DNA from 2 places in the Kocuria sp. NBRC 114282 genome. Region 2 is predicted to be linked to the other one. Evidence: riboswitches for the same ligand, from Rfam matches in the RefSeq annotation. Region 2 holds a riboswitch; the other holds the start of a gene.

Region 1 (14,611 bases), on a different contig from region 2:
ACTGGAACGGCAAGGAGACCCGGTTCGTGATCGGCATCGCCGGTGCGGACGGCGGCCACATGGCCCTGCTGTCCAAGATCGCCAAGATCTTCTCCAAGAAGGAGACCGTCGCCCAGCTCGAGGCGGCGCAGACTCCGGAGGAGATCCTCGACATCTTCGGAAAGGTGAACTCATGAAGGCACTGCACTTCGGCGCAGGCAACATCGGACGCGGCTTCGTCGGGGTCCTGCTCCACGAGGCCGGATACGAGCTGGTCTTCGCGGACGTCGCCGACGCTCTGATCGGGCAGATCAACGACCAGGACTCGTACGTGGTCCACGAGGTCGGCGAGGGCGCCCGCGATCACGAGGTCACCGGCTTCTCCGGGGTGAACTCGGCCTCCGACCTGGACGGGCTGCGCGAGCAGATCGTCTCGGCGGACATGATCACCACCGCCGTGGGACCGCGCGTCCTGCAGATCATCGGGCCCACCATCGCCGAGGGCCTGCGCGCCCGCGCCGAGGCCGGGGTCGAGGGCCGCGTGGCGGTCATGGCCTGCGAGAACGCGATCAACGCGACCGACGGGCTGGCGGAGGCCATCCGCGCCGCGTACCCGGAGGCCGATCAGGTCGCGATCTTCGCGAACACCGCGGTGGACCGGATCGTGCCGGATCAGGCGCCGGGCCAGGGCCTGGACGTCACCGTGGAGACCTACCACGAGTGGGCCGTCGAGTCCGGTCCCTTCCAGGGCCAGACCCCGGACGTCCCGGGCATCACCTGGGTCGAGGACCTCGAGCCGTACATCACGCGCAAGCTGTTCACGGTCAACACCGGGCACGCGGCCACCGCGTACTTCGGTCGCCAGGCGGGGATCACCAAGATCTCCGACGTCCTGGCCGATGCCCAGGTCCGCTCCCAGGTCGAGGCCGTGCTGGCCGAGACCAAGGAGCTGCTCGTGGCCAAGTTCGGCTTCGCGCCGGAGGTCCAGCAGGCCTACGTGGAGAAGATCATCACGCGCTTCACGAACCCGCACCTGCCGGACACCGTCGAGCGCGTGGGCCGTGCCCCGCTGCGCAAGATCTCGCGCACGGAGCGCTTCGTCGGCCCGGCCGCCGAGCTTGCCGAGCGCGGTCTGAGCGCCGACGCCCTGGTGGCCGCCGTCGCCGCGGCCCTGGCCTTCGACGTCCCGGAGGACCCGGAGTCCGCCGAGCTGCAGGCCCGCCTGGCCGCCGCGCGCGGGGATCGTCAGGCCACCGATGCGCTGGTTACCGAGCTGACGGGCATCGCCGACGAGCACCCGCTGTTCCCGGCGCTGTCCGAGGTCTTCGCTGCGGCCTGATCAGCGCGGCCTCGTCGGCCCCCGCTCCTGCCCCGTCGGGGGGGGCGGGGGCGGGGGCCGTCGTCGTCACCGCAGCGCAACGGGAGCGCAGCAGCGACGACGACGTGTGACGGAGGCGGGGCCCTGTCGTCGCAGGTCGGTGCCCGCTGCCTGCACCGACACCGGTGTGCGGCCGAAGGTTTGCGGTAGCATTCCCGGCATGTGTGGAATCGTGGGATATGTCGGGCGAGCCCCCGAGATCGATGAGAACCGGAACGCTCTGAACGTGGTCCTGGAGGGACTGCGTCGTCTGGAGTACCGCGGCTATGACTCCGCCGGCGTAGCGGTGCTCGCCGACGGCGTCATGGAGGTGCGCAAGAAGGCCGGCAAGGTCGCCGCACTCGATGCCGAGCTCGCGGCGAACCCGCTGCCGATGTCCCCGCTGGGCATCGGGCACACCCGCTGGGCCACCCACGGCGGCCCCACCGATGAGAACGCGCATCCGCACATCGTCGCCGGTGGCCGCCTGGCCGTCGTGCACAACGGCATCATCGAGAACTTCGTGGAGCTCAAGCGCGAGCTGACCGAGAAGGGGTACACCTTCGTGTCGGAGACCGACACCGAGGTCGCCGCCTCCCTGCTCGCCGACATCTACGAGAACCAGGCCGACCAGGACCTGACCCGCGCCATGCAGTTGGCCTGCGCCCGACTCGAGGGCGCCTTCACACTGCTGGCCATCCACGTCGACCACCCGGACCGCATCGTGGCGGCCCGCCTGAACTCCCCGCTGGTCATCGGCGTGGGCGAGGGCCAGAACTTCCTGGGCTCCGACGTCTCGGGCTTCATCGATCACACCAAGTCCGCCGTCGAGATGGAGGACCGCCAGATCGTCACGGTCACCCCCGAGGGCTTCGAGATCACCGACTTCGACGGCGCCCCCTCCGAGGGCAAGCCCTTCGAGGTCCAGTGGTCCGCCGAGGCCGCGGAGAAGGGCGGCTTCCCGTCCTTCATGGACAAGGAGATCCACGACCAGCCCGCCGCCGTGCGCGACACCCTTCTGGGCCGCCTGGACGAGAACGGCAAGCTGACCCTGGACGAGCTGCGCATCGACGAGTCCGTCCTGCGCTCCGTCGACAAGATCGTCGTGATCGCCTGCGGCACCGCCGCCTACGCCGGCCAGGTCGCCCGCTACGCGATCGAGCACTGGTGCCGCATCCCCACCGAGGTCGAGCTCGCGCACGAGTTCCGCTACCGCGACCCCATCGTCAACGAGAAGACCCTGGTCGTCGCGCTGTCGCAGTCCGGCGAGACCATGGACACCCTCATGGCCATGCGCCACGCCTCGGAGCAGGGCGCCAAGGTCCTGGCGATCTGCAACACCAACGGATCCTCCATCCCGCGTGCGGCGGACGCCTCGCTGTACACGCACGCCGGCCCGGAGATCGCGGTCGCCTCCACCAAGGCGTTCCTGGCGCAGATCACCGCCGCCTACCTGCTGGGCCTGTACCTGGCGCAGCTGCGCGGCAACATGTTCGCCGACGAGATCCAGGACGTCCTGGAGGAGCTCCAGGCCATGCCGGAGAAGGTCCAGGCCGTCATCGACGACGAGTCCCAGATCCGCCAGCTCGGCAAGGACTTCGCGGAGACCACCTCGGTGCTGTTCCTGGGCCGCCACGTCGGCTTCCCGGTGGCCATGGAGGGCGCGCTCAAGCTCAAGGAGATCGCCTACATCCACGCCGAGGGCTTCGCCGCCGGCGAGCTGAAGCACGGTCCGATCGCCCTGATCGAGCCGGGCCAGAAGGTCTTCGTGATCGTGCCGTCCCCGCGCGGCCGCGACTCGCTGCACTCCAAGGTCGTCTCCAATATCCAGGAGATCCGCGCCCGCGGTGCCGAGACCATCGTGATCGCGGAGGAGGGCGACACCTCGGTCGAGGACTACGCCAACCACGTGATCCGCATCCCGCAGTCGCCCACGCTGCTCCAGCCGCTGCTGGCCACCGTGCCGCTGCAGATCTTCGCCTCCGCCATGGCCGAGGCCAAGGGCTACGACGTCGACCAGCCGCGCAACCTGGCCAAGTCCGTCACGGTCGAGTGACCTCTCGCGCGGCCTGATCCGCGCAACCCGCGCTGCGGCCCGGCATCCCCTGCTCTTCAGGGGATGCCGGGCCGCACGGAAGCATGATCTCAGCGGCCGAGCGGGCGTGGTGCCACCACGCCTAGGCTGGGAGCAGAGCGTCCCGGGGAGCCCGGGGCACGCACGACGAGAGGAGCACCGATGTCGAGCATCGGCAAGAACCTGCTGGGCGAGCCCGATCCCACCCTGCTGCAGGAGAACGCGGAGATGGTCGCGCGCTTCGACGCCGGCGACGAGGCCGAGGACCTGGCGCCGGCCTTCCCCAAGGAGCAATTGCCCTGGGCGATCCTGGCCGAGGAGGCGCTGGCCGACGGCCGGACGCTCGAGGGCTACGCCTACGCCCGAGTGGGCTACCACCGCGGTCTCGACGCCCTGCGCGCCAGCGGCTGGAAGGGCCACGGCCCGGTGCCGTACAGCCACGCGCCCAACCGCGGCTTCCTGCGCGCTCTGTCAGCTCTGGGCCAGGCGGCAGCGGCCATCGGCGAGCTCGACGAGGCCCAGCGCATCCAGAAGCTCCTCAACGACTCCGACCCGACGGCGGCCGAGCAGCTCCAGAGCTGACGTCGACCCCGGCGACGGCCTGATGGCGAACGGCGCGGCCGCACTCCCTGCAACAGGGGTGCGGCCGCGCCGTCCGTCGTCGCCGAGCAGCGAAGGCCCGGACGGCTGATCAGACCTCGGAGGCCTCAGCCGTCTCGACGGAGGCGGCCTGACTGGCCGCCAGGCTCTCGCGCACGCGGGCAGTGGCCTCGACCAGGTGCTCGAGCGAGGTGCGGGTCTCGTCGTAGCCGCGGGTCTTCAAGCCGCAGTCGGGGTTGACCCACAGCAGCTCGGAGCTGACGTGCTCGAGTGCCTGGATGAGCAGCGACTCGATCTCGTCGGTGCTGGGCACGCGCGGGGAGTGGATGTCCCACACGCCGGGGCCGAGCCCGCGCTCGAAGCCGACCGCGCGGACGTCGGCCAGCACCTCCATGCGCGAACGGGCCGCCTCGATGCTCGTGACATCGGCGTTCAGCGCGTCTACGCCGGCGATGACCTCGCCGAACTCCGAGTAGCACAGGTGCGTGTGGATCTGCGTGGCGTCGTCGACCGAGGAGGTCGCCCGGCGGAAGGACTCGACCGACCAGTCCAGGTAGGCGCTGCGATCGGCTCGGCGCAGGGGCAGCAGCTCGCGCAGGGCCGGCTCGTCGACCTGGATGATGCCGATGCCGGCATCCTCGAGGTCGGCGATCTCATCGCGCAGGGCCAGGGCCACCTGATCGGCGGTCTCGGCCAGTGGCTGGTCGTCGCGCACGAACGACCAGGCCAGGATGGTGACGGGTCCGGTGAGCATGCCCTTGACCGGCTTGTCGGTCTGCTGCTGCGCCCAGGTGATCCACGGGACCGTGAAGGCCTCGCCGCGCAGCCCCTCGCCCTCGCGCGAGACATCGCCCCACAGGATCGACGGACGCGTGGCTCGGGAGCCGTAGGACTGCACCCAGCCGTTGGCCGTCGTCGCGAAGCCGTCGAAGTGCTCGGCGAAGTACTGGACCATGTCGTTGCGCTCCGGCTCGCCGTGCACCAGCACGTCCAGGCCGAGCTCGTCCTGCAGGGCGATGACCCGGGAGATCTCCTCGCGCAGGAAGCCGTCGTAGGCGGCGTCGTCGATCCGTCCGGCGCGGTGATCGGCGCGGGCGCGGCGGACCTCCCCGGTCTGGGGGAAGGACCCGATCGTGGTGGTGGGCAGCACTGGAAGGCGGCCGCTGCCGAACGAGCGCTCCGCCTGGGCTGCGCGACGCTGCTCGGCGGTGCCGCGCTGCGAGTCGGCCTCGGTGAGGGAGGCAGTGCGGCCGCGGACCTCGTCGATGCGCACACCCGGGGCCGCAGCGCGGGTGCGGCGGGCCTCGTCGGCCTCCTGCAGCTCGGCGGCCACGGCCCCGCGGCCCTCGGCGAGCCCGCGTGCCAGGACGGCGACCTCGCGGACCTTCTCGTCGGCGAAGGCCAGCCAGGACCGGATCTCGGAGTCGAGCTCGGGCTCGGCCTCGAGGGTGTGCGGGACGTGGATCAGCGAGTTCGACGTGGCCACGGAGACCCGGGCGCCTGCGTCGCGGAAGCCCTCGAGCCGCTTGAGTGCGGCGGAGAGGTCGGTGCGCCAGACGTTGCGCCCGTTGACGACTCCGGCCACGAGCACCGGGGCGTCTGCCGAAGTGAACAGGCCGAGCTGGTCGTCGGTGAGACCGCCGCGGACGAGGTCCACGTGCACGGCCTCGGCACCCGAGCCGGTCAGCGCGCCGAGCAGCTCGCCCGCATCGCCGTAGGGGGAGGTGAGCAGCAGCTGGGGGCGCTCGTCGAGCCCGCCCAGGTATCCGGCCGCGCGCTCGATCGCCGCGCGCAGGTCCTGCTGCGAGAGGCGGGAGTGGTCCGCGACCAGGGCGGGCTCGTCGATCTGCACCCACTCGGCGCCGGCATCCTTGAGTGCTGCGAGGATCTCGCCGTAGACCGGCAGCAGCTCCTCGAGACGATCCAGGGGCTCGATGGGCTCGGCTGCGGTGCCGTCGTCCTTGGCCAGGGCCAGGAAGGTCACCGGGCCCACGAGCACGGGGCGCAGGCTCCGGCCCTGCTCGGAGGCCTCGGCCAGCTGCTCCAGCAGGCGGCCGGGCGCTGCGGCGAACTGCGTCTGCGCGCCGATCTCGGGCACCAGGTAGTGGTAGTTGGTGTCGAACCACTTGGTCATCTCGAGCGGCTGCCGGGCGTCGTCGCCGCGGGCCAGCACGAACTCCCCGGAGCGGTCCACGGTTCCGGCCTCGGTGCGCAGGTCGCCGAAGCGCGTCGGCACCGCGCCGACGGCGATCAGGGTGTCGAGCACGTGGTCGTAGAGCGCGTAGGAGCCGGGCACGGCCGAGGCCTGCTCCAGGCCCAGCCCCTCGAGGCGCTCGGCGGTGGAGGCACGCAGCTCGGCGGCGGAGGACTCGAGCTGCTCCAGGTCGCTGCGTCCGGCCCAGTGCGACTCGAGCGCGCGCTTGAGCTCGCGGTTCGGGCCGATGCGGGGGTAGCCCAGGATCGTGGCGGTCGGGAAGGCGGCGGGCTGGGCGTCGTTCGAGATGGTCACTGCGGTCTCCTCATAGGTGCGGATGGGGCGCCCGTCGGCGGGCTGGGATGCGGGGATGAGGCCGGCGAGTCCGGCTGAAGGGGTGGGGCGGGGCAAATCGAGCTGCTCCAGGACGTCCAGGGCGGCCTCGTGCTGGTTGAACGTGTAGAGGTGCAGCCCGGGAGCCCCGGAATCCAAGGCAGCGCGTGCGCTGTGCACGGCAGAGCGGACGCCGATCCGGTGGCGCTCGGCGTCCGAGTCGGCCGTCTCGAGCTCGTGGGCCAGCAGCGGGTCCGGCTCCAGGCCGGCCAGGTCGCAGATGCGCAGGTACCGGCGCAGGCTCGTGACCGGCATGATCCCGGGGATGATCGGCAGCTCCACTCCGGCGCGACGAGCCCGGGACACGAAGGCCGCGTAGTCGTCGGCCTCGGGGTAGAGCTGAGTGATCGCGAAGTCGGCGCCGGCGCGCTGCTTGGCCAGTAGCACCTCGAGGTCCTGGTGCACGGAGGTCGACTCGGGGTGCTTGATCGGATAGGCGGCCACGCCGATCGAGACGTTGCCGGCGCACAGCTGGGCGGCTCGGCCGCGCTCGACCGAGCGGATCAGGTCCACCAGATGCCGGGCGAAGGGCAGCTCCTCAGGGCCGGGCTCGACGGCCGGATCCCGGTCCCCGCGCAGGGCCAGGACGCCGCGCACGCCCAGGTCCAGCAGCTCGTGGATCAGCTCGCGCAGCTGCGTCTCCGTGACTCCCGTGCACAGCACGTGGGCTAGGGGGCGCAGCGGGGTCTCGAAGATCAGGTGGGACAGCAGCGCCATGGACTGGACGCGGCGCTGCGGATCGACCGCCGCGGTGACCGAGACGTAGTCCGGCACCGTGGGCGCCAGGGCCTCGATGGTCTGCAGGAGGGACTCGGTGCTGGCTGCGCTGCGCGGCGGGTAGAGCTCGTAGGACAGCGCGGGCACCGGCTTGCGGTGCGACGGCGCCCCCGTCTCCGGGGGACGATCCGAGCGCGGTGCTGCGGGGTGGTGATCGGGCATTCCGTGTTCGCCTTTCCGTGGATGCCCGATGGAGGGCAGACCACGGGGTGCGCACGGAGGCCCGTGCCGGCGCTGACGATGCGCGGAAAGGCACGGGTCCGGTGGACCACGGAAGTCTGAGAAGACGCTCCATCGGTCCTGGCGGGAGCACCGGTCCCCGCAAGATCCGCGGGGATGGTTGCTGCGACGTCGACGAGCCAGGTCTCTCGGTCGCTCTGGATAGATAGCGAGATAGATACCACCCCAGGCGGCCCTGCTTGTCAACCCCCGAGATCTGCCACGGCCGCCAGGGAGGGGCGCGCGATAGGATCGCCCCGGACCGTCGCGCCCCCGGCCCGTGGCGCGCGATCCACCATGGCCTCCACAAGGCGCGTGGCGCAGCATCCAGACCTCGTGCGGGCCCAGTCAGGAGAGCAGTCGCATGCCAGCCATCTCGATCGTCGGAGCCCAGTGGGGCGATGAGGGCAAGGGCAAGGCCACGGACATCCTCGGCGGCCGCGCGGACTACGTCGTGAAGCCGAACGGCGGCAACAACGCCGGGCACACCGTGGTGGTGGGCGGCGACAAGTTCGAGCTCAAGCTGCTCCCCGCAGGCATCCTCTCCCCGCGGGCCACCCCCGTGATCGGCAACGGCGTGGTGGTCAACCCGCAGGCGCTGTTCGAGGAGATCGACGGCCTCGAGGCCCGCGGCGCGGACACCTCCAAGCTGCGCGTCTCGGCCAATGCGCACCTGGTGGCCCCGTACCACCAGACCCTCGACCAGGTCACCGAGCGGTTCCTGGGCAAGCGCGCGATCGGCACCACCGGTCGCGGGATCGGGCCCGCCTACATGGACAAGATCGGGCGCCTGGGCCTGCGCGCGCAGGACATCCTGGACGAGTCGATCCTGCGCCAGAAGATCGAGGGCGCCCTGCGGCAGAAGAACGAGCTGCTGCTCAAGGTCTACAACCGCCGCGCGTTCGAGAACGACGAGATCGTGGACTACTTCATGGGCTACGCCGAGCGCATGGCGCCCATGATCGTGGACTCCACGCGCCTGCTCAACGACGCCCTGGACCGCGACGAGACCGTCCTGCTCGAGGGCGGGCAGGCCACCTTCCTGGACGTCGATCACGGCACGTACCCGTTCGTGACCTCGTCGAACCCCACCACCGGCGGCGCTTGCGTGGGCGCGGGCATCGGGCCCACGCGCCTGACCCGCTCGATCGGCATCATCAAGGCGTACACGACCCGCGTGGGTGCCGGTCCGTTCCCCACCGAGCTGTTCGACGAGTCCGGGGAGCGGCTGCGCACCGTGGGCGGCGAGTTCGGCGTGAACACCGGGCGCCCGCGCCGCACCGGCTGGTACGACGCCGTGATGGCGCGTCACGCCTCGCGGATCAACGGCTTCACGGACTACTTCGTGACCAAGCTCGACGTCCTCACCGGGCTCGAGGAGATCCCGGTGTGCGTGGCCTACGACGTCGACGGCGTGCGCCACGACGAGATGCCCATGACGCAGACCGAGTTCCACCACGCCAAGCCGATCTACGAGATGTTCCCCGGCTGGTCGGAGGACATCTCGCAGGCCCAGACCCTCGAGGACCTGCCGGCCAATGCGCGCGACTACGTCCTGACCCTCGAGTCCATGTCCGGCACCCGGTTCTCCGCGATCGGCGTGGGCCCGGGCCGCGAGAACACGATCGAGCTGCGCGACCTGATCGACTGACGCCGCCTCGCCCGTGCGAGGACAGGCGCTCGGGATGGTGACAGATCGGCACCCCATCAGCCCTGATGGGGTGCCGATCTGTCACCATCCGCTGCGTCACCGTCCCGCGCGCGGACCGGGCTCGCCCGCCGTGTCGGATAGCATCTGGCAGACCCCTTGGGCGTGCTGCGCCTCGTCGTGCATGCAGGCGCCACTGATCGATGCCCGTCGCGGCGCCGTTCGATCCCCGACGTCGGAAGTGACTGACCGTGTCCACACAGAGCACCAGACTGGACCCCGCCTCGGCGCGGTCCGAGGGCGAGGGCCTGCGCCGCAGCCTCAAGACCCGGCACATGACCATGATCGCCATGGGCGGTGCGATCGGCACCGGGCTGTTCGTGGCCTCCGGCAACTCGATCGCCACGGCCGGGCCCGGTGGTGCGCTCGTGGCCTACATAGCGATCGGGCTCATGGTCTTCCTGCTCATGCAGTCCCTGGGCGAGATGTCCGCCTGGCGTCCCACCTCCGGATCCTTCGGCGATCACGCGGCGCGCTACGTCTCGCCGTCCTTCGGCTTCGCGATCGGCTGGAACTACTGGTTCAACTGGGCCATCACCCTGGCCGCGGAGCTCGTGGCGGCCGCCCTGGTCATGCGCTACTGGCTCCCCGACGTCCCCGCCTGGGTCTGGTCGGCGCTGTTCCTGCTGATCGTCTTCGGGCTCAACGCCCTGTCCACGCGGGCCTACGGCGAGGGTGAGTTCTGGCTCTCGGCGATCAAGGTGGCCGCCGTCGTCGTCTTCCTGGTGCTGGGCGTGCTGATGGTGCTGGGCATCATGGGCGGCGACGCCCCCGGCTTCGGCAACTGGACCGACGGGGAGGCGCCGTTCGTGGGCGGGCCCATGTCGATCCTGGCGATCTTCATGGTCGCCGGCTTCGCGTTCCAGGGCACCGAGCTCGTGGGCGTGGCGGCCGGTGAGGCCGAGGACCCGGAGCGCACCGTGCCCAAGGCGATCCGCACCGTGTTCGTGCGCATCCTGCTGTTCTACGTGCTGGCGATCATCGTGATCGGCTTCCTGCTGCCGTACACGCACCCGAACCTGCTGGCCTCGGACATCGAGGACGTCGCGATCTCGCCGTTCACCCTGGTGCTGCAGAACGCGGGCGTGGCCTTCGCCGGCTCCGTCATGAACGCCGTGATCCTCACGGCCATCCTCTCGGCCGGCAACTCCGGGCTGTATGCCTCCACGCGCATGCTCTGGTCCATGGCCACCGACGGCAAGGCCCCGGCCTGGCTGGCCAAGGTCAACCGCCGCGGCGTGCCCATGCGGGCGCTGCTGGTGACCTCGTCCTTCGGCCTGCTGGCCTTCCTCACCACGTTCATCGGCGAGGGCGCGGCCTACACCTGGCTGCTCAACGCCTCGGCTCTGGCGGGCTTCATCGTGTGGGCGGGCATCGCCTGGACGCATTACTGCTTCCGCCGGGCCTTCAAGGCGCAGGGGCGGCCGCTGTCCGAGCTGCCGTTCCGCTCGCGGTTCTTCCCCGCCGGCCCGATCGTCGCGCTGATCATGTGCCTGCTGGTCATCCTGGGCCAGGGCTACGACGCCTTCGTGAGCGGGACGGTGACGCCCATGTCGCTGCTGTCCTCGTACATCGGCCTGCCGCTGTTCCTGGCCTTCTGGATCGGGCACAAGCTGAGCTCCAAGGAGCCGGCCGTCGATCCCGCGCAGGCGGATCTCTCGCGCGGCTGAGCCGCCGTCACAGCACGCAGGAGGGCCTCGGGAGACCGGGGCCCTCCTTCCGTGCCCTCGGCGCTCAGGCCCACAGGATCGTGAGCAGGCTCAGCGCCCCCAGCACCACGACGGCCGCGCTGATCGCCACGATCTCGACCGGATCGGGGGCCGAGGCCTCCCGGGCCACGCTGTGCACCCCGCGCCTGTAGCGCAGGCCCTGCCGCAGCCACAGGCCCAGTGCCAGCAGCGCCGCGGCGGCCAGGGGGAGCACGGCGGCCAGACCGTGATGGGGCAGCCAGCGCAGCAGCAGCGCGGCCGCGACCACGAGCGCCATCAGCGTCCGGGCCCAGGCCAGCGAGGTGCGCTCGGGCTGCAGACCGGGGTCGTCGTGGGAGGGGTGCTCGCGGGCGCCTCGAGGGCCCCGGAGGCCGTCGGGCCTGCGGGGCTCGGTGCCGTCGCGGCGGCGGGGGAGGGGCATGAGTGGCTCAGCGCCCGATCAGGACGCCGAGCAGCACACCGGCGGCCAATGCGGCACCCAGGGACAGCACCGGGGCCATGATCGCCAGCGGCAGCGGGGAGCGTCGGCGCATGGCGCGCTCGACCCGCAGCCACCGCACGCTCGCGGAGATCGCCACGACCATGGACAGGGCGATCAGCCCGGCCGCCAGCACCACGCGCACGGCCTGGGGGATCAGGTCCCCGGCGAAGGCCTCCAGCGCGATGCCGCCGGCGAGCAGCCCCAGGGCCGTGCGGATCCAGGCCAGGAAGGTCCGCTCGTTGGCCAGGGTGAAGCGCGGGTCCGGCTCGAGGCCGCCGCCGAGCAGGCGCGCTGCGAACGGGGACCGTTCGGGATCCCCGGGCGGCTGCGCAGTGCGGTTCATGGGAGCCACGCTACCGGGCGCCACACGGTGTCACGGGCTTTCCGGGCCTTCCGGGCTGTCCGCCGGGGGCCATAGGCTTTCCGCTGGACGCCCGACACAGCCACCGCCCGCGGTGGCGAGACCAAGGAGGATCCCCCGTGCGACTCGCGCTCGCCCAGATCGACCCGGCCCCGGACGTCGCGGCCAATCTGGCGACCATCCGCCGCCACGTCACCGATGCCGCCGCTCGCGGCGCGGACCTGGTGGTCTTCCCAGAGGAGGCGATGCTCGGGGTGGAGTCCGGGGTCAAGGACCGCTTCGCCGAGATCGTGGCGCGCGAGTGGGACACGTTCGTGACCTCGCTGCAGGAGCTGGCGCATCAGGAGCGGATCGCGATCGTCGCCGGAGCCTACGAGCCCTCGGACGATCACCGCCCGTACAACACCCTGGTGGCCGTGGGCGCGGACGGGTCGCTGCTGGCCACCTATCGCAAGCTGCACCTCTACGACGCCTTCTCCTACCAGGAGTCCGAGCGCATCCGCCCCGGGGATGCGGGGACGGCGAGCATCGAGGTCGCCGGTGTGCGGATCGGGCTGAGCACCTGCTACGACATCCGCTTCCCCGAGCTCTACCGCGCCCTGGCCGACGACGGCGCCCAGCTCGTCCTGGTGCCCGCGGCCTGGTTCTCCGGCCCGGACAAGGTCCGCCACTGGGAGACGCTGCTGGCCGCGCGCGCGATCGAGAACACCCTGTGGATCGCGGCGGCGGACACCTTCAACGACCACACGGTCGGGCACTCCCAGGTCCGCGATCCGCTGGGCGGGCTCACCGCCCGGGTCGAGGAGGGCGAGCGGCTGCTGATCACCCAGATCGACACCCGACGCGTGGACGAGGTGCGCTCCACCGTGCCGTCGCTGGCGAACCGGCGCTTCCGCCCCGGCTCCCTGGCCGAGCAGCCTCTGGGGCAGCAGCAGGACTGAGTCCCAGCACCGCACGAGTACGACGACGGCCGGCCGCCCCCCTGCGCAGGGAGCGACCGGCCGCAGTCATCCGACAGGAGCCGGGCTGATCACCAGATGCGCACGCGCTCCTGGGGGTCCAGCCACATCAGATCGGACTCCGTGGTGCCGAAGGCCTCGTGGAAGGCATCGACGTTGCGCGCCGTCTGATTGGCGCGGAACTCGTTGGGGGAGTGGACGTCGACCGCCAGGCGCTGGGCCGTGGTCTCGTCGCGTGCCTTCTGCTGCCAGATGAAGGACCAGGACAGGAACAGCTTCTGCGCCGGGGTGAAGCCGTCGTCGTCCTGCTCCCCGAAGGCCGCGGGATCCGCACCGGCGCGCTCGCGGGCCTCGTCCGGGTCGTCAGCGGTCTCGACCACGCCGCGGGAGAGCTCCCACGCCTTGTAGGCGATCGACAGCCCTCCGAGGTCGCCGATGTTCTCGCCCAGGGTCATGCGCCCGTTGACCGTCGGCGGCTCCGGGCGATCGGCGAGCTGGTCCGGCACCAGGCCGTCGTACTGGCTGACCAGGCGCTCGGTGCGCTCCTCGAAGGCCGCGCGGTCCTCGTCGGACCACCAGTTGCGCAGGCGGCCGTCGCCGTCGGCGGTGGAGCCCTTGTCGTCGAAGCCGTGCCCGATCTCGTGGCCGATCACGGAGCCGATGCCGCCGTAGTTCATGGCGTCCTCGGCGTCCTCGTCGAAGAACGGGGGCTGCAGGATGGCCGCCGGGAAGACGATCTCGTTGCGCAGCGGGTGGTAGTAGGCGTTGACCGTCTGCGGGGTCATCAGCCACTCGTGCTTCTCCACCGGCTTCCCGGCCTTGCGGATCAGCTCGGCGCGCTCGAACTCCGAGGTGCGCACGATGTTGCCCACCAGATCATCGGCGCGGATCTCCAGCTGCGAGTAGTCCCGCCACTTCTCCGGGTAGCCGATCTTGGGGGTGAACGACGCCAGCTTGCGCAGCGCCTCAGCGCGGGTGGAATCGGTCATCCAGTCCAGCGTCTCGATCGAGCGCCGGTAGGCGGCCAGCAGGTTCTGGACGAGCTCGTCCATCCGCGATTTGGCCGTGGGGGAGAAGTGGCGCTCGACGTAGACGCGGCCCACGGCCTCGCCCAGCACGCCGTTGACCAGCCCGACTCCGCGCTTCCAGCGCTCCTTGAGCTCCGGGGTGCCGGAGAGGACCGTGCCGTAGAAGGCGAAGTCCGCCTCCACGAACGCCGCCGAGAGGTAGGCCGCCCGCGAGTTCACGATCTGCCAGCGGGCCCAGGCCTTCCAGTCCTCCAGGCGGGAGGCGTCGAACAGGGGATCGAGCTCGGCGAAGAACGACGGCTGCTGATCCACCACGGTCTCCACAGCCGAGGCCGGCAACCCGAGGCCCTCGAGCAGCAGGGCGCTCCAATCGAGGTTGCGGCTGAGCTGCTGCAGCTCCTCCAGCGACTTGGGGTTGTACATCTTGGTGAGGTCGCGGACCTCGACCTTGTCCCAGTGCCGCTGGGCGATCTCGGTCTCGAGCCCGAAGATCCGCTCGGCCTCATCGTGGGCGCGCTCGATCCCGGCGAGTTCGAGCATCCGGGCGATGTGCTCGCGGTACTTCTGGCGGATCTCGGTGTGCTGGGCCTCCCGGTAGTACTCCTCGTCGGGAAGCCCGATCCCCGACTGGCCGATGAAGACCAGGCTGCGTCCGGGATCGCCCGGATCGGCGTCGGTGTCCACGCCCAGCACCGAGGACACGCCGCGGGCCAGCAGGCGGCCGAACAGGCGGGACAGGCCCTGCACGTCCTGGACGGCGTCGACCTCCGCG
Region 2 (14,611 bases):
GAGTCCTTCATGATGAACTCGCGCGAGCGGATGAGCCCGGCCCGGGGGCGGGCCTCATCGCGGTACTTGGTCTGGATCTGGTACAGCCGCACCGGCAGGTCCTTGTACGACGAGTACAGGTCCTTGACCAGGAGGGTGAACATCTCCTCGTGCGTGGGCGCCAGCAGGTAGTCCGCGTCCTTGCGGTCCTTGAGGCGGAAGAGGTTGTCGCCGTAGTCCTCCCAGCGGCCGGTCGCCTCGTAGGGCTCGCGCGGCAGCAGGGCCGGGAAGTGGACCTCCTGGGCCCCGATCCCGGCCATCTCCTCGCGGACGATCTCCTCGACCTTCCGCAGAACGCTCAGCCCCAGCGGAAGCCATGTGTAGATCCCCGGCGCGGCTCGGCGGATCAGCCCGGCGCGGACCATCAGACGATGGCTGGCGACCTCGGCATCGACCGGGTCTTCGCGCAGGGTGCGCAGGAACAGGGAGGAGAGGCGCAGTGCCACAGGCGCTCCGTTTCACAGGTCGTCACGTTCGGCACCGCCGATGAGCGGCGCCCTTCCGGCGGTGCGCGGTGCCGTCAGCATTGACGTCCGGGTCCGGATCCCGCCCATCCTAGCCCCGACGGCCCGCTTCCGCGGGCGTCCGGACAGCGCGCTGTGAGGCCCCGCAGCACCACGATCCGGGACAGGGCGGGAACGACGACGGCCCGAGGAGCACCTGGCGCTGCAGGTGCTCCTCGGGCCGTCGAGCCGGTGCGGCTCCCGTCAGGGGCCGGACGCTCCGGAGGCTGCGACTCAGCCTTCGGAGAGGGCGGTCGCGACCTCCTCGAGCAGCGCGGCATTGTCCGGGGCGGGATCGCCCTCGATCTGCCCCGTGTCGACCACCGTGATCACGGTGTTGCCATAGGCCATTCCGGCAGTGGAGATGGACTCGCCCTCTATCTCCACGGTGGCCTCGTAGGCGCTGTCGGCACCCTCGACCTCGAGATCCGAGGTGGACAGCTCAGCGGATTCGGAGGTGCCGTCCGCAGTGACCTCGACCTCGCCGCAGCCATCGGCGGCGTCGCGGTCGGCCTGCAGGGCGTCCTCTGCGGCGGCGGCGTCATCGAAGGTCTCGGCCGAGACCATCAGGGAGCCCTCCTGATCCACAGCCAGGACGCCGTCCGTGTCATGGACTCCGCCCAGCAGGGCGTTCAGGAACGGGTCCTGGCAGCTGGCGGGCGAGACGGCAAAGTCCTCCCCGAAAGCCTCCAGCAGATCTTCCTCCGGATCGGTGCCGGTGGAGGCGAGCTGGTCGGCGGTGATCGCCATGAGCTGGGCGCCGTTGATCTGCGTGGACAGGCTGCTGAGCAGGTCGGAGTCCGAGAGGTCCTCCGGGGCCTCGCCGGAAGCGGCAGAGCTCGAGGAGGAGTCCGGGGACTCGGATTCGTCCTCGGAGGCCGATGCGTCGTCCGAGGCGGACTCGTCCTCTGAAGCCGACTCGTCGTCCGACGACTCCTCGTCGGTGGACTCCGCACTCTCCTCCGAGGCCTCGGTCGTCTCCTCGGGGGCGCTCGACTCGGGGGCCGAGCTCTCCTCGGAGGACGACGAGCTGTCGTCCCCGCCCTCGTCGTCGGTGGACTGGACGCAGCCGGTCAGCGCGAGCGCCGCGATGGCGGTGCCGGCGAAGAGGGCGCGGAAGCGAAGCTGTGCTGCCATGGGGGTTTCAGCCTTTCGTGGGTCCGGACGACGAGCGCCGGAGGCGAGCTCAAGGATGCGGGATCTGCCCGACGAGGCGCCGCTATGACGGATGACACCTCATGGGATCACTATCGCACATTCGCGCACGCGCGTCGGCAATGTTTCTTCAGCGCCGCGCCCCACGCTCACCCCGCAGCCTCTGCTCCACCTGGCCGTCGACATCCGAGCTGCGCACCGTCCGCTCGACGACAGCCGCACCCGCAAGCGTCGCGCGGGTGCGGTCGTCGTGCTGCAAAGCCGTCACGGTCAGGACTCCGAGTCGGAGGCCTCCGCAGATGCCTCATCCGAGGCGCCCTCCGACGGCTCGGCCGGACCCTCGACGAAGGTGGGTGCGATCTCCTCGAGCATCGAGGTGTAGTCGGTCGGCTCGGCGCTCTCCTCACCGCCCATGCCCGCGCTGGGATCCGAGATCGAGATGACGACGTTGCCGACGCTCATCATGGCGGTCGAGGTCGTGCTGGTCTGCCCCTGGGCCTCGACCTCGGCGTCCTGCGAGATGGCCGCGCCGGCACCCTCCACATCGATCTCCTCGGTGGTGGTCTTGATCCCCATCTCCTCGCCCATGAGGGTCATGGTGACGTCGCCGCAGTCCTTGTAGGCGTCACGCAGGCCGTTGACGTGGTCGTCGGCCGCCTCCTTGGAGTCCATGGGGTAGGCCGTGATGGAGACGCCGTCAGCAGTGGCGCCCATGACCGAATCCTTCATGACGTCCTCGAGCATGCCGCCCGTCAGCTGCCCCAGGAGCGGATCCTGGCACTCGGCCGGATCGATCTCGGCCTCCTCGAGGATGCCCTCCATCATGGAGATGCCCTCCTGGCTCATGTCCTCGCCCACGGCATCTGCCGCCGGAGTGACATTCGACAGCTCCTCGCCGTCGACCGTGGAGGCCGCCAGCGTGGACTCGACCTGCTCGGTCGTGTAGTCGGTGGGAGCCTCAGGCGCGGCGCTCTCCTCGCCGCCCGAGGAGTCGTCTCCCCCGCCGCCGCCGGCGCAGCCGGTGAGGGCGAGTGCCGCGATGGCGGTGCCTGCGAAGAGAGTGCGGAAGCGAAGCGATGCTGCCATGGGAGGTCCCAGCCTTTCGACGGCTCCGGGCGACGAGCGCCGGAGAAGAGCTTCATGGATGCGGGCGACGGCCGCCCTGAGGTGCGTGTGATGCGCGCCACCTCATGTTGATAACTATCGCACACGCAACAGCCCCCGCCGGAATGTTTCACCGGCGGGGGCTGTATGAATTCGAAAGGAAAAGCGTCGAGGCGGCTGCCCCGTCCTCGGGATCAGGACTGCGAGGCGGTCTCGAACAGGAACTGCATGCCCTCGAGACCATCCTTGGTCTCCTGGCTCTGCGAGCTGCTGAGGCTGGAGACATCGGGGACGGAGTCGCCGCCGCCCTGGCCGCATCCGGTGAGGGCGAGCGCCGCGATGGCGGTGCCCGCGAAGAGGGTGCGGAAGCGCAGCTGCTGGGCCATGGTGTGAGGGCTTTTCGCAGGCTCGCCGTTCGACGGGTGCGCTCGGGGAGCGCAGACGAGCGAGTCGGGACGAGCTGCTCGGCGTCGAATGCCGGGAGCAACAAAAACTATTGCGAACCTGCCGCGCGAACCGGCACTCCGGCCTCAGAAGAGCACGGTCGCGAAGGTCCCGTGCCGCTGGAATCCCACCCGCTCGTACGTCCGCAGCGCGGCGGTGTTGTAGTCGTTGACGTAGAGGCTCACGGCCTGGAAGCGCTGCAGCGCCTGCTCCACGACGGCGGCCATGCAGGGAGCCGCCAGCCCCCTGCCCCGCAGCTCGGGGCGCACCCACACGCCCTGGATCTGGCAGACATCGCCCGCCGCGGCGCCGAGATCCGCCTTGAAGTCCACCCGACCGTCGCGCATCAGCACGAAGGTGCGCTGCCGGGCCAGCAGCTGCTGGACGCGGCGGACATAGGACTCCCTGCCCTCCACGTACGGGGAGAAGCCGACCTCCTCTTCGAACATGGCCGCACTGGCCGGCAGCACGGCTTCGATCTCGCCGGGACGCCCCAGGCGCACCTCGGGATGCCCTTCGACCGCAGGGGCCTGATCGATGCTCAGCAGCGGCTGGCACTGCCGGATGGCGAACGGCTCGCGCCAGCGGCGCTGCACCGCTGCCCATAGCGCCAGGACGTCGTCGCGGGGGCCGAAGAAGGAGGCTCGGGCCTGGCGCGCGCCGACCAGGTGCGCGCCGACGGCCTCCGCCCCTCCCTCCCCCAGATGAACGGGGACCACGTTGGAGCCGACCCAGCAGGCGCCCGAGAGCTCGAGCGAGCGCCCCGCTGCGCCGGGGCGGGGACGATGACCGCGTGCGAGTCCGACGACCGGCTGCGTCGCGCGGGAGGGCACGTCGCGCAGCTGCGCCACGTGCTCGGCGACGAACACCGAGGAGATCGGATCCTGTCCGAGGAGCCGGTCGAGCTCCGAGCGCGGAACGGCGTGGGGCGGGACGAGCCGCGTCTGCGCGTTCGAGAAGAGCTTCACCCGACGGTGACGGTGGGCGAGGCGCCGGACTCCTCGTCCTCCTCCAGGCCCATCTCCTCTGCGACGCGGTTGGCCTCGGTGATTAGGGTCTCCACGATCTGATCCTCCGGGACGGTGCGGATGACCTCGCCCTTCACGAAGATCTGGCCCTTGCCGTTGCCGGAGGCCACGCCCAGATCGGCCTCGCGCGCCTCACCGGGACCGTTGACGACGCAGCCCATGACGGCCACCCGCAGCGGCACCGTCAGGTCCTTGAGCCCCTCGGTGACGTCGTCGGCCAGCTTGTAGACATCCACCTGGGCCCGCCCGCACGACGGGCAGGAGACGATCTCGAGCTTCTTGGGACGCAGGCCCAGCGACTGCAGGATCTGGGCGCCGACCTTGACCTCCTCGACCGGAGGAGCCGACAGCGAGACGCGGATCGTGTCGCCGATGCCCTGGGAGAGCAGGGCGCCGAAGGCCGTGGCGGACTTGATGGTGCCCTGGAACGCCGGACCGGCCTCCGTCACGCCCAGGTGGAGGGGCCAGTCGCCGCGCTCGGCCAGCAGCTGGTAGGCGCGCACCATGGTCACGGGGTCGTTGTGCTTGACCGAGATCTTGAAGTCGTGGAAGTCGTGCTCCTCGAACAGCGAGGCCTCCCACTGCGCGGACTCGGCCAGCGCTTCCGGGGTGGCCTTGCCGTACTTCTCCATGAGGCGCCTGTCGAGCGAGCCCGCGTTCACGCCGATGCGGATCGAGACGCCGGCGTCCTTGGCCGCACGGGCGATCTCGCCGACCTGGTCGTCGAACTTGCGGATGTTGCCCGGATTCACACGCACTCCGGCGCAGCCTGCGTCGATCGCGGCGAAGACGTACTTGGGCTGGAAGTGGATGTCCGCGATCACCGGGATCGGGGACTTCATGGCGATGATCGGCAGCGCGTCGGCGTCGTCCTGGGACGGGCAGGCCACGCGCACGATGTCACAGCCGGCGGCGTTGAGCTCGGCGATCTGCTGCAGCGTGCCGTTGATGTCGGTGGTGGGCGTGGTGGTCATGGACTGCACGCTCACCGGGGAGTCCGAGCCCACACCCACCGAGCCCACGCGGATCTGCCGGGTCTTGCGGCGAGGCGAGAGGACGGGAAGGGGTGCGGCGGGCATGCCCAGGCTGACCGGACTCACAGTTGGCTCCTGATTGCGTCGAGGATGGATCGGCCTCCATTGTGCCCCAGCGGTCAACCCGGTTCGTCCGCGGAGTGAGCCACGGCTCATGCCTGACTGCGGCGCCTCAGAGCAGCTGCACCGGCTCAATCAGATCTGCCAGCACCAGCACCGCGGTCATTGCGAGCATGGTCAGCGAGACGGCGTAGGTCATCGGCAGCAGCCGCAGCGGATCGAACGGCCCGGGGTCCCTGCGGCCCAGCACGCGCGCGGCGGTGCGGCGGATCCGCTCCCACAGCGCACCGGCGATGTGCCCGCCGTCCAAGGGCAGCAGCGGGATGAGGTTGAAGGCGAACAGGGCCAGGTTCACCGACCCCACCAGCCCCACCAGGGTGGCGGTCTTCTCCCGCAGCTCGAGCTGATCCGTGCTGGCGACCTCACCGGAGATCCGCCCCACGCCCACGACGGACATGGGCCCCTCCGGATCGCGCGGGGCGTCCGTGAAGGTCGACACGGCCACGTTCCACACGTTGACCGGCAGCCGGATGAGCCCGCCGGCCACGCGCTCCAGACCGTTCAGCACCTCCCCCGGCACCGCGCTGATCGGCTGCGGGGTCAGCTCGGTGAGCGATGAGGCACCGATGAATCCCACGTCCTGCATGACGTAGCGCCCGTCCTCCACGATCGGGGCACCGGTGGAGTCGACGGCCGGACGCGAGGTCTCCACCGGAGTGATCGTGGTCGAAGCGCGCTCGCCGTCGCGGTCGTAGACGACCTCGATCGGCTGGCCGGCCCCCTCCCGGACGATCTCGGTGAGCTCGTCCCAGGACTCGACCCGGCTGCCGCCCAGGGACACGACGACATCTCCGGGGCGCAGCCCCGCCGCGTGCGCCGGAGCCGCGGGGTCGTCCTGCGCGCACTCCCCCTCGGAGGCCGGTGCGGACTGGGAGGCGGCGGCCGGGTCCACGGCCTGCACGCAGCGGCTCACCGTGGCCAGCGTGGTGGTGGGCTGCTGGGAGCCGAAGCCCGTGACGAGCACCGTGATGCACACGATCGCGATCAGCAGGTTCATGATCGGCCCGCCGAGCATGATCACGATGCGCTTCCACACCGGCAGGCGATAGAAGGCCCGGTCCTCGTCCCCCGGCAGGAGCTGGGCCGCTGCCACGGATCGGGTCTGCGACGTCATCTGCTGCATGACCCCGGTGGAGTCCACGCCGGCTCGGTGGCCGGCCACCGGCGGATACATGCCGACCATGGCCACGTAGCCGCCCAGGGGGACGGCCTTGATCCCGTACTCCGTCTCCCCGCGCACCCGCGAGAACAGCGTGGGCCCGAAGCCCACCATGTACTGCATCACCCGCACCCGGAACAGCTTGGCGGGCAGCAGGTGTCCCACCTCGTGCAGGGCGATTGAGGCGATGAGGGCCAGGGCTGCCAGCAGGACGCCGAGGACGAAGATCAGGACGCTCACGCGCATATCCCACCACACCGGCAGGACGGCACAGCGGTTGCCTCGCCCTTGGGCTTCCGTGGGCTTCGCCCGTCGTCGTGGTCCCTCAGGACGGGGCCCGGGGAAAGATGAGGATCACGACGGCGGGCGCGGGTCCGGCTCCCCTGGAGGAAGCCGGGCCCGCGCCCGTGAGGCGGTGCCGCTGACGGGTCAGCGGCGCATGATCCTGCGCGCCATGGCGTTGCCGACGAACTGCACGGTCTGCACCAGGACGATGATGACCGCGACCGCAGCCCAGGTGACCTCGTCGTTGAAGCGCTGGTAGCCCAGCCGCAGCGCGAAGTCGCCCAGACCGCCAGCGCCGATGGCACCGGCCATGGCGGACATGTCGGTCACACCGATGACCAGGAACGTGTAGCCGAGCACCAGAGGGCCCAGGGCCTCCGGCAGGATCACCGTGGTGATGATCCGGAACCGCGAGACGCCCATGGAGCGAGCCGCCTCGATCACACCGGGCTCCACCGACATGAGGTTCTGCTCGACGATGCGCGCGACCGCGAACAGGGCGGCGATCGTCATGGCGAAGATCGCGGCGTTCTGCCCGAGCCTGGTCCCGATCACCGTCTCCGTCAGCGGGCCGAGGGCCGCCAGCAGGATGATGAACGGGATCGGCCGCACGAAGTTCACGATCAGGTTGATCGCGGTGTTCAGCGGGCGGTTCGCATAGATGCCGCCCGGACGCGTGACGTACAGCGCGACGCCGAAGACGAGGCCCAGGAACCCCGCGATGATCATGGTCACCACGACCATGTAGAGGGTCTCGCCGATGGACGTCAGCAGCTGAGGGCCGAGAACGGACCAGTTGGTCATGCCGACACCTCCTTCACGGTCGTGGCCTCTGCAAGCCGGGCGATCGTGTCCTCCACGGCCTGCGGCTCGCCCAGCAGCTCGACGGTCAGGGAGCCGAAGGACTGCTCCTGCAGCACCGACACCCCGCCGAACACGATCCTGAAGCCCACGCCGCGCTCAGCGGCGGCGCGGCTGAGCACCGTGCCGACATCGACGCCCTCGCGGATCTCCATGACCACCAGGCGGCCGTCGTGGCGCGCGCGCAGGTGCGCGAGCTCCTCGGCGTCCGGCTCGGCGTGGACGACGGTGGAGACGAAGCGACGGGTCGTGGGCGACTGCCCGGCCGAGAAGATCTGGGCCGTGGGGCCCATCTCGACCACGCGTCCGCTGTCCATGACCGCGACGCGATCGGCGATCGAGCGCACCACGTCCATCTCGTGGGTGATCAGCACGACCGTGATCCCGAACTCCCGGTTGGCCCGGCGCAGCAGCGCCAGCACCTCCTGGGTGGTCTCCGGGTCCAGTGCGGAGGTGGACTCGTCGGCCAGCAGGATCTTGGGGTTGGCAGCCAGCGCCCGGGCGATGCCCACGCGCTGCTTCTGCCCGCCCGAGAGCTGCTCGGGGTAGTTGCCCGCCCGCTCAGAGAGCCCGACGAACTCGAGCAGCTCCTTCACGCGCGCCCTGCGATCGGCCGCCGACCAGCCCGCCTGCTTCAGCGGGTACTCGACGTTGCCGGCCACGGAGCGCGACGTGAACAGGTTGAACTGCTGGAAGATCATGCCGATGTCGCGACGGATCGGGGCCAGCTGATTCTCGGTGCGGCCGTCGACCCGGCGGCCGTCGACCTCGACGACGCCGGAGGTCACCGGCTCCAGGCCGTTGATCAGGCGCACGAGCGTGGACTTGCCGGCACCCGAGTAGCCGATCACGCCGAAGATCTCGCCTCGGCGGATGTCGAGGGTGACATCGTCGACTGCGGTCACGTCCCGCTTGGTCCTGCCCTTGCCCGTGGTGAAGGACTTGGTGACGCCGTCGAAGCGCACGATCGCCTCGGTCTCGGGCCCGGGCCGACGCCGCTGCGTGTCAGCGGCCTCGGCCACCGGCTCGCTGCCGGGGTGGAACTGCTCGGCCGGGGTCACTTCTGGAGGTCCTCCTCGTAATCGGAGAGGACCTGCTCCAGCTCCTCCTGCGAGAGGTCCATGGTCACCGCGGTGCCCTTGCTGTCCTCCTTCTCGGCCTCCTCGACCTCCGGGGTGTGGAAGAGATCGGCGACCTTGTGGAGGGTCTCGTCGTCCTTGTTGGCCTCGGTGGTGGCGAACAGGTTCACGTACGGACGGGCGTTCTCGTTCTCGGCGCCGTCGGAGGCCAGGGCCGAATCGGGATCGATGTCGCCGCGGGCCAGGAAGTCGTTGTTGATGACGGAGCCGGCCACGGAGTCCAGAGACAGCACGGTCTGCTCGGCCGAGACCGGGGTGACGGAGACCTTCGAGGCCTCGGTGTCGATGTCCGACTCGGTCGGGGCGGTGGTGTCCGAGGTGAACTCGACCAGGCCGTTGGCCTGCAGCAGCAGCAGCGCGCGCGACTGGTTGATCGAGTCGTTGGGGATGGCGATCTCGTCGCCGTCCTGGATGTCCTCGAGCGACTCGTACTTGTTGGAGTACAGGCCCAGCGGGTAGATCGAGGTCGAGGCGATCGGGGTGATGCTCTCCCCGGAGCTGTTGTTGTAGTCCGCCAGGTACGCGATGTGCTGGAACCAGTTCATGTCGACGTCGCCGGAGACGGTCGCCGGGTTGACCTGGCTGTACTCGGAGAGCTCGACCAGCTCGACGGTGATGCCCTCCTCCTCGGCCTTCTCCACGAGGGCCTCGTTCACGGGGGTGGTGCCGACGACGCCGATCTTGATGACCCCGTCGTCGTAGGGGGCCTCATCGGAGTCGCCGCCGCCGCCGCAGCCGGCGAGGGTCAGGCCGAGGACTGTGGTCATGGCCAGGGCGGAGAGACGGTGTGCGCGCATGGGAGGGGTTGCCTTTCGTTCAGCGAGCTGTCCGATCCCATCGGGGTGACCGGCGGCGCTGAACGTCAGGCGTGCGCATCGATGCTGCGCACGAACCCAAATCCGTGCTTGCCGCGGTGCGGAACCGGAGCCGGATGGTCATCTGGGGCACCCCACCACGGTGAGAGGGTTGCCGTCCGGCCAGCCAGAGCTTCGCGCCGGATCTCGTCATCCGGCGCAGATCCTAGCATCTGAGTCCGGTGCGGGCGAGCCCCCCACGAGGCCTGGCACGGGCTCTGGCTCAGGCACCGACTGCACGTCGGCCGCGTCCCGGCTCATCGACGCCTCTGCCTCACCAGCTCATCAGCGCGGGAGCGAGCCCAGGCCTCGGCTGCCAGCACCGATTCGAGGCTCAGCTCGTCGACGGGCTCATGCTCCCGCACGACTTCGGCCACGAGCTCGACGATCTCCAGGAAGCGCAGGCGCCCGGCGTGGAAGGCCAGGACCGCCTGCTCGTTCGCGGCGTTGAACACGGCAGGGCCGGTGGGCCCTGAAGCCGCCGCCTCCTTGAGCAGACGCACCGCTGGGAAGGCCTCCTCATCCAGCGGCTCGAAGCTCCAGATCGCCGCCTGAGTCCAGTCGCACGGCGAGGCGGCGCCCGGGACCCGATGCGGCCAGCCGAGGCCCAGCGCGATCGGCAGGCGCATGTCCGGCGGGGAGGCCTGAGCCATGGTGGAGCCGTCCACGAACTGCACCATCGAGTGCACGACGGACTGCGGGTGCACCACCACGTCGATGCGCTCCAAGGGGATGTCGAAGAGCAGGTGGGCCTCGAGGACCTCGAGGGCCTTGTTGACCATGGTCGAGGAGTTCGTGGTCACCATCAGCCCCATGTCCCAGGTGGGATGGGCCAGGGCGTCCTGCGGGCGCACGTCCCGCAGGGAATCGCGCGAGCGCCCGCGGAAGGGTCCGCCGGAGGCCGTCAGCACGAGCCGATCGACCTCTGCCGACGCGCCGCTGCGCAGCGCCTGGGCCAGGGCTGAGTGCTCGGAGTCCACGGGGATCAGCGGGTCGTCGTGCGGGGAGGCCTGCGCGGCCCGGCGCACCAGCTCACCGCCGGCGATCAGCGACTCCTTGTTGGCCAGGGCCAGCAGCTTGCCGGCCTCCAGGGCGGCAAGGGTGGGGGCCAGCCCGATCGAGCCGGTGATGCCGTTGAGGACGAGATCGGCCTCCGGCGCTCGCGCCGCCTGCACGGCGGCCTTCGATCCCGCGAGGATCTGCGGGGAATAGTCCTCCCCCAGCGCCAGGACCCGCGAGGCGATCATGCGCTCGAGCAGCGCCGCGTCCTGGACATCGCCGGACGTCGCCACGAGCGGGGCCCGGGTCTCGACGGCCTGCTCCGCGAGCAGCTCGAGGTTCGACGAGCCGGCCGCCAGGGCCACCACCCGGAATGGGGCCTGCTGATCGGCCGACGCCGCGGCGGTGCGCACGACGTCGAGCGCCTGCGTGCCGATGGAGCCGGTCGAGCCCAGGATGCAGATGCGGCGCTGGGACTCGGCCCACAGGGGAGCCTCGGGGGCGGGACGCTGTTCGCTGGAGATCTCGGACATGGCTCCAGTATGCCGACCTGCCTCCAGCGCTGCCGGAGCGCGTTGGACGCGCCCCCCTTCCGCGCACGCCCCCTGGCCCGGAGGAGACGAAGCGCCCCGCCCCTCTCGACGAGGGACGGGGCGCTTGCAGGTGCTGCGGAACGCGTCGGCTCAGCGCTCGACGGCACCGCCGCGGCTGCCCTTGGTGAGGGCGCCGTAGATGAACAGCACGACGAGCGCGCCGATGATGGCGAGCACGATCGAGCCGATGGACAGGGTGCTGCCGGCCGGGTGCAGGCCCGGGATGACCATGGCGATCAGGCCGCCGACGAAGGCGCCGATGATGCCCAGGATGATGGTCATCACGATGCCGCCGCCCTGCTTGCCGGGCATGATGAGCTTGGCGATGGCGCCGGCGATGATGCCGAGAACCAGCCAGGCGATGATGGATCCGATCATGGTGCTTCTCCTCTTCTGGGACGCCAGTGCGACGTCCCTGAACTGGGGGTCGAGTGCTCAGACTGCTGAGCATCTCCTCGAGAGTAGCCCCTGAGCGGCTCGGGGGGAGCATCCTCGCCCCGAGCCGCTGAGGCGTCTCTCACACTTCTCTCAGATGCACTTGTGCATCGAATCGCCCCAGGTCAGCCCCGAGATGATCCGAGAGCCGCGCAGCTCAGTGATCGACCGGGGGCTCGGCCCCGACTCCCGTCATGGAGCGGACCTCCATCTCGGCCTGCTTCTCGCGGTTCTCGCGGCGGCGCTCCGTGAGCGAGCCGATGATGGCCAGCAGGAAGCCGACCGGGATCGAGACGATGCCCGGGTTGGTCAGCGGGAACCAGGCGAAGTCGGCGCTGGCGATCATTGAGGTCTCCGCCCCGGACATCACCGGGGAGAAGATGATCAGCACGACCGCGGTGATCAGGCCGCCGTACATGGACCACACCGCGCCGCGGGTGGTGAAGCGCTTCCAGTACAGCGAGAACAGGATCGTGGGCAGGTTCGCCGAGGCCGCGACCGCGAAGGCCAGGGCCACCAGGAAGGCGACGTTCTGCCCCTGCGCACCGATCCCGCCCAGGACGGCCACGACGCCGATCACGACCACGGTGATCTTGCCGACCCGCAGCTCCTCCTTGCCGGTGGCCTTGCCCTTCTTGAGCACGTTGCCGTAGATGTCGTGGGCGAACGACGCCGATGCCGTGATGGCCAGACCCGCCACGACCGCCAGGATCGTGGCGAAGGCGACGGCTGAGATGAACCCGAGCAGCAGGGATCCGCCGAGCTCGTAGGCCAGCAGCGGCGCCGCCGAGTTCACTCCGCCCGGAGCCGCCGCGATGCGGTCGGCGCCGATCAGGGCCGCGGCCGCATAGCCGAGCACCAGGGTGAAGAGGTAGAAGGTGCCGATCAGCACGATGGCCCAGACCACCGACTTGCGGGCCTCCTTGGCCGTGGGGACCGTGTAGAAGCGCATCAGCACGTGGGGCAGGCCCGCCGCGCCGAGCACCAGGGCCAGGCCGAGGGAGACGAAGTCGAGCTTGGTGACCTCGCTGAGCCCGTAGCGCAGCCCGGGCTCCAGGATCGCGTGGTCGCCTGCGGTGTCCACGGCTCCCCCGAGCAGGCCGGAGAAGCTGAAGCCGAACAGCGCCAGTGCCCACACCGTCATGACCGCCACGCCGGCGACCAGCAGGCAGGCCTTGATGATCTGCACCCACGTGGTGCCCTTCATGCCGCCGATCAGCACGTAGGCGATCATCAGGACGCCCACGGCCAGGATCACCACGGACTGCCCGGTGCGGGAGGTCACCCCCAGCAGCAGGGATACGAGCGCACCCGCGCCTGCCATCTGCGCCAGGAGGTAGAAGAGCGTGACGCTGAGAGTGGAGATCGACGCCGCCATGCGCACGGGGGTCTGGCGCAGGCGGAAGGACAGGACGTCCGCCATCGTGAACTTGCCCGTGTTGCGCAGCGGCTCGGCGATCAGCAGCAGAGCCACGAGCCAGGCCACGAAGAACCCGATCGAGTACAAGAAGCCGTCGTAGCCCTGCACGGCGATCGCGCCCACGATGCCGAGGAACGACGCCGCCGAGAGGTAGTCGCCGGCGATCGCCAGGCCGTTCTGGGTGCCGGTGAAGGAGCGGCCTCCGGCGAAGTAGTCGGCCGCGCTCTGCGTGGACTTCGAGGCGCGGATGACGACGACCAGGGTCACCGCCACGAAGGCCAGGAAGATCGACATGTTGATCCAGGGCGATCCGACCGTGCTCGAGGAGGTCTCCGCCAGGGAGATCTGGGGGCTCATGGGTTCAGGCCTCCTGTCCGGTGCTGCGGGAGCGGGAGGCGAAGTCGCCGGCCTCGAGATCGGCGCGGATGTCCTGCGCCTGGCTGTCGAGGTTCTTGTTCGCGAAGACCACGTAGGCCGCGGTGATGCCGAAGGTCGTCACGAACTGCAGCAGGCCCAGGATCACTCCGAGGTTCACGTTGCCGAGCACCTCGCGGCCCATGAAGGACGGCGCGTAGATGGACAGCAGGACGTAGAGGAAGAACCAGACGAGGAAGAACACGGTCATGGGGAACACGAAGCGGCGGTGCGTGCTGCGCAGGGACTGGAACTGAAGCGAAGCCTGGGCCGCCATGAAGTCCTCTGCCGTCGGCTCCGCGATGCGGGGCTGGTCGGTCACGGGGATCCTCTCGATGAAGAGTCGACGTGAGCTCTGTTACTCACAGGTGTGACACACACCATAATCAGCGATCTTCAAGGTTGAGGGCGCCACTCCGAGAAATGGCATCGAGTTGCCAAGACTTCCCCCGGCCGGCGCTCAGTCCAGGATCAGCACCAGGTCCACGAGGGCGTCCAGGAAGGCATCGACCTGGTTCTCCTCGTACACGTCCTGGCCGTAGGCGGGGTCGAACACCGCGCGGCGGATCATGTCGGCATCCGGGGCCTGCTGGCGATCGATCTCGGTGAGCACCGTCTCGCACAGCTCATCGACCTGTCGGGCGCTGTAGCCACGGGTCGAGGCCGACGACGGGGCGCGGAAGCGGTGTCCGCTCGGACGGCGGAGCCGGCCGTAGATCTGCTCGAGCCGTCGGTCCATGCCGTCGTCCCAGGCCTGGGGGCCGTCCTCCGCCTGACGGCGCCGGGCATGGGCTGCGGCCGCACGGTCCTCGAGCCGATCGATCGCCGCGTCGACCTCGGCGGGGATGTAGCCGCCGCGCTGACGCCGGAAGGTCGCGGTGCGCAGCGTCTCGGGCTCAGGAAGCACGCTGTCGTCGGGCTCGTCATCCCCGGGGCCCGAGCCGAGCAGCGGGAGCAGCAAGGCGTCGACGTCGGCGACGCGGTAGCCCCACGAGCGCGAGGCGACCCGCCCCAGGCCCTCCTGC

What was found. Region 2 has a riboswitch for S-adenosylmethionine ahead of QSJ40_RS10355 (MetQ/NlpA family ABC transporter substrate-binding protein). Riboswitches for the same ligand answer to the same signal wherever they lie in the genome.
Region 1: linked by a shared signal. The riboswitch ahead of metE (5-methyltetrahydropteroyltriglutamate--homocysteine S-methyltransferase) and the one ahead of QSJ40_RS10355 (MetQ/NlpA family ABC transporter substrate-binding protein) in region 2 are both predicted to bind S-adenosylmethionine.

What each region holds. Positions count from the first base shown of each region.
Region 1 is NZ_BSQO01000001.1:187,036-201,646, forward strand. It holds gene QSJ40_RS00910 (PTS mannitol transporter subunit IICBA) at 1-176, shown strand, start outside; gene QSJ40_RS00915 (mannitol-1-phosphate 5-dehydrogenase) at 173-1,318, shown strand; gene glmS (glutamine--fructose-6-phosphate transaminase (isomerizing)) at 1,518-3,392, shown strand; gene QSJ40_RS00925 (DUF3151 domain-containing protein) at 3,573-3,992, shown strand; gene metE (5-methyltetrahydropteroyltriglutamate--homocysteine S-methyltransferase) at 4,102-7,536, opposite strand; SAM riboswitch class I at 7,663-7,762, opposite strand; gene QSJ40_RS00940 (adenylosuccinate synthase) at 7,958-9,244, shown strand; gene QSJ40_RS00945 (amino acid permease) at 9,577-10,971, shown strand; gene QSJ40_RS00950 (DUF202 domain-containing protein) at 11,036-11,431, opposite strand; gene QSJ40_RS00955 (YidH family protein) at 11,439-11,834, opposite strand; gene QSJ40_RS00960 (carbon-nitrogen hydrolase family protein) at 11,972-12,793, shown strand; gene QSJ40_RS00965 (M13 family metallopeptidase) at 12,883-14,611, opposite strand, start outside.
Region 2 is NZ_BSQO01000006.1:31,284-45,894, reverse strand. It holds gene QSJ40_RS10400 (proline--tRNA ligase) at 1-485, opposite strand, end outside; gene QSJ40_RS10395 (hypothetical protein) at 777-1,679, opposite strand; gene QSJ40_RS10390 (hypothetical protein) at 1,968-2,783, opposite strand; gene QSJ40_RS10385 (hypothetical protein) at 2,996-3,187, opposite strand; gene QSJ40_RS10380 (GNAT family N-acetyltransferase) at 3,332-4,213, opposite strand; gene ispG (flavodoxin-dependent (E)-4-hydroxy-3-methylbut-2-enyl-diphosphate synthase) at 4,210-5,373, opposite strand; gene QSJ40_RS10370 (M50 family metallopeptidase) at 5,480-6,832, opposite strand; gene QSJ40_RS10365 (methionine ABC transporter permease) at 7,016-7,675, opposite strand; gene QSJ40_RS10360 (methionine ABC transporter ATP-binding protein) at 7,672-8,754, opposite strand; gene QSJ40_RS10355 (MetQ/NlpA family ABC transporter substrate-binding protein) at 8,790-9,668, opposite strand; SAM riboswitch class IV at 9,768-9,880, opposite strand; gene dxr (1-deoxy-D-xylulose-5-phosphate reductoisomerase) at 9,983-11,257, opposite strand; gene QSJ40_RS10345 (GlsB/YeaQ/YmgE family stress response membrane protein) at 11,408-11,695, opposite strand; gene QSJ40_RS10340 (monocarboxylic acid transporter) at 11,910-13,529, opposite strand; gene QSJ40_RS10335 (DUF485 domain-containing protein) at 13,534-13,863, opposite strand; gene QSJ40_RS10330 (DivIVA domain-containing protein) at 14,047-14,611, opposite strand, start outside.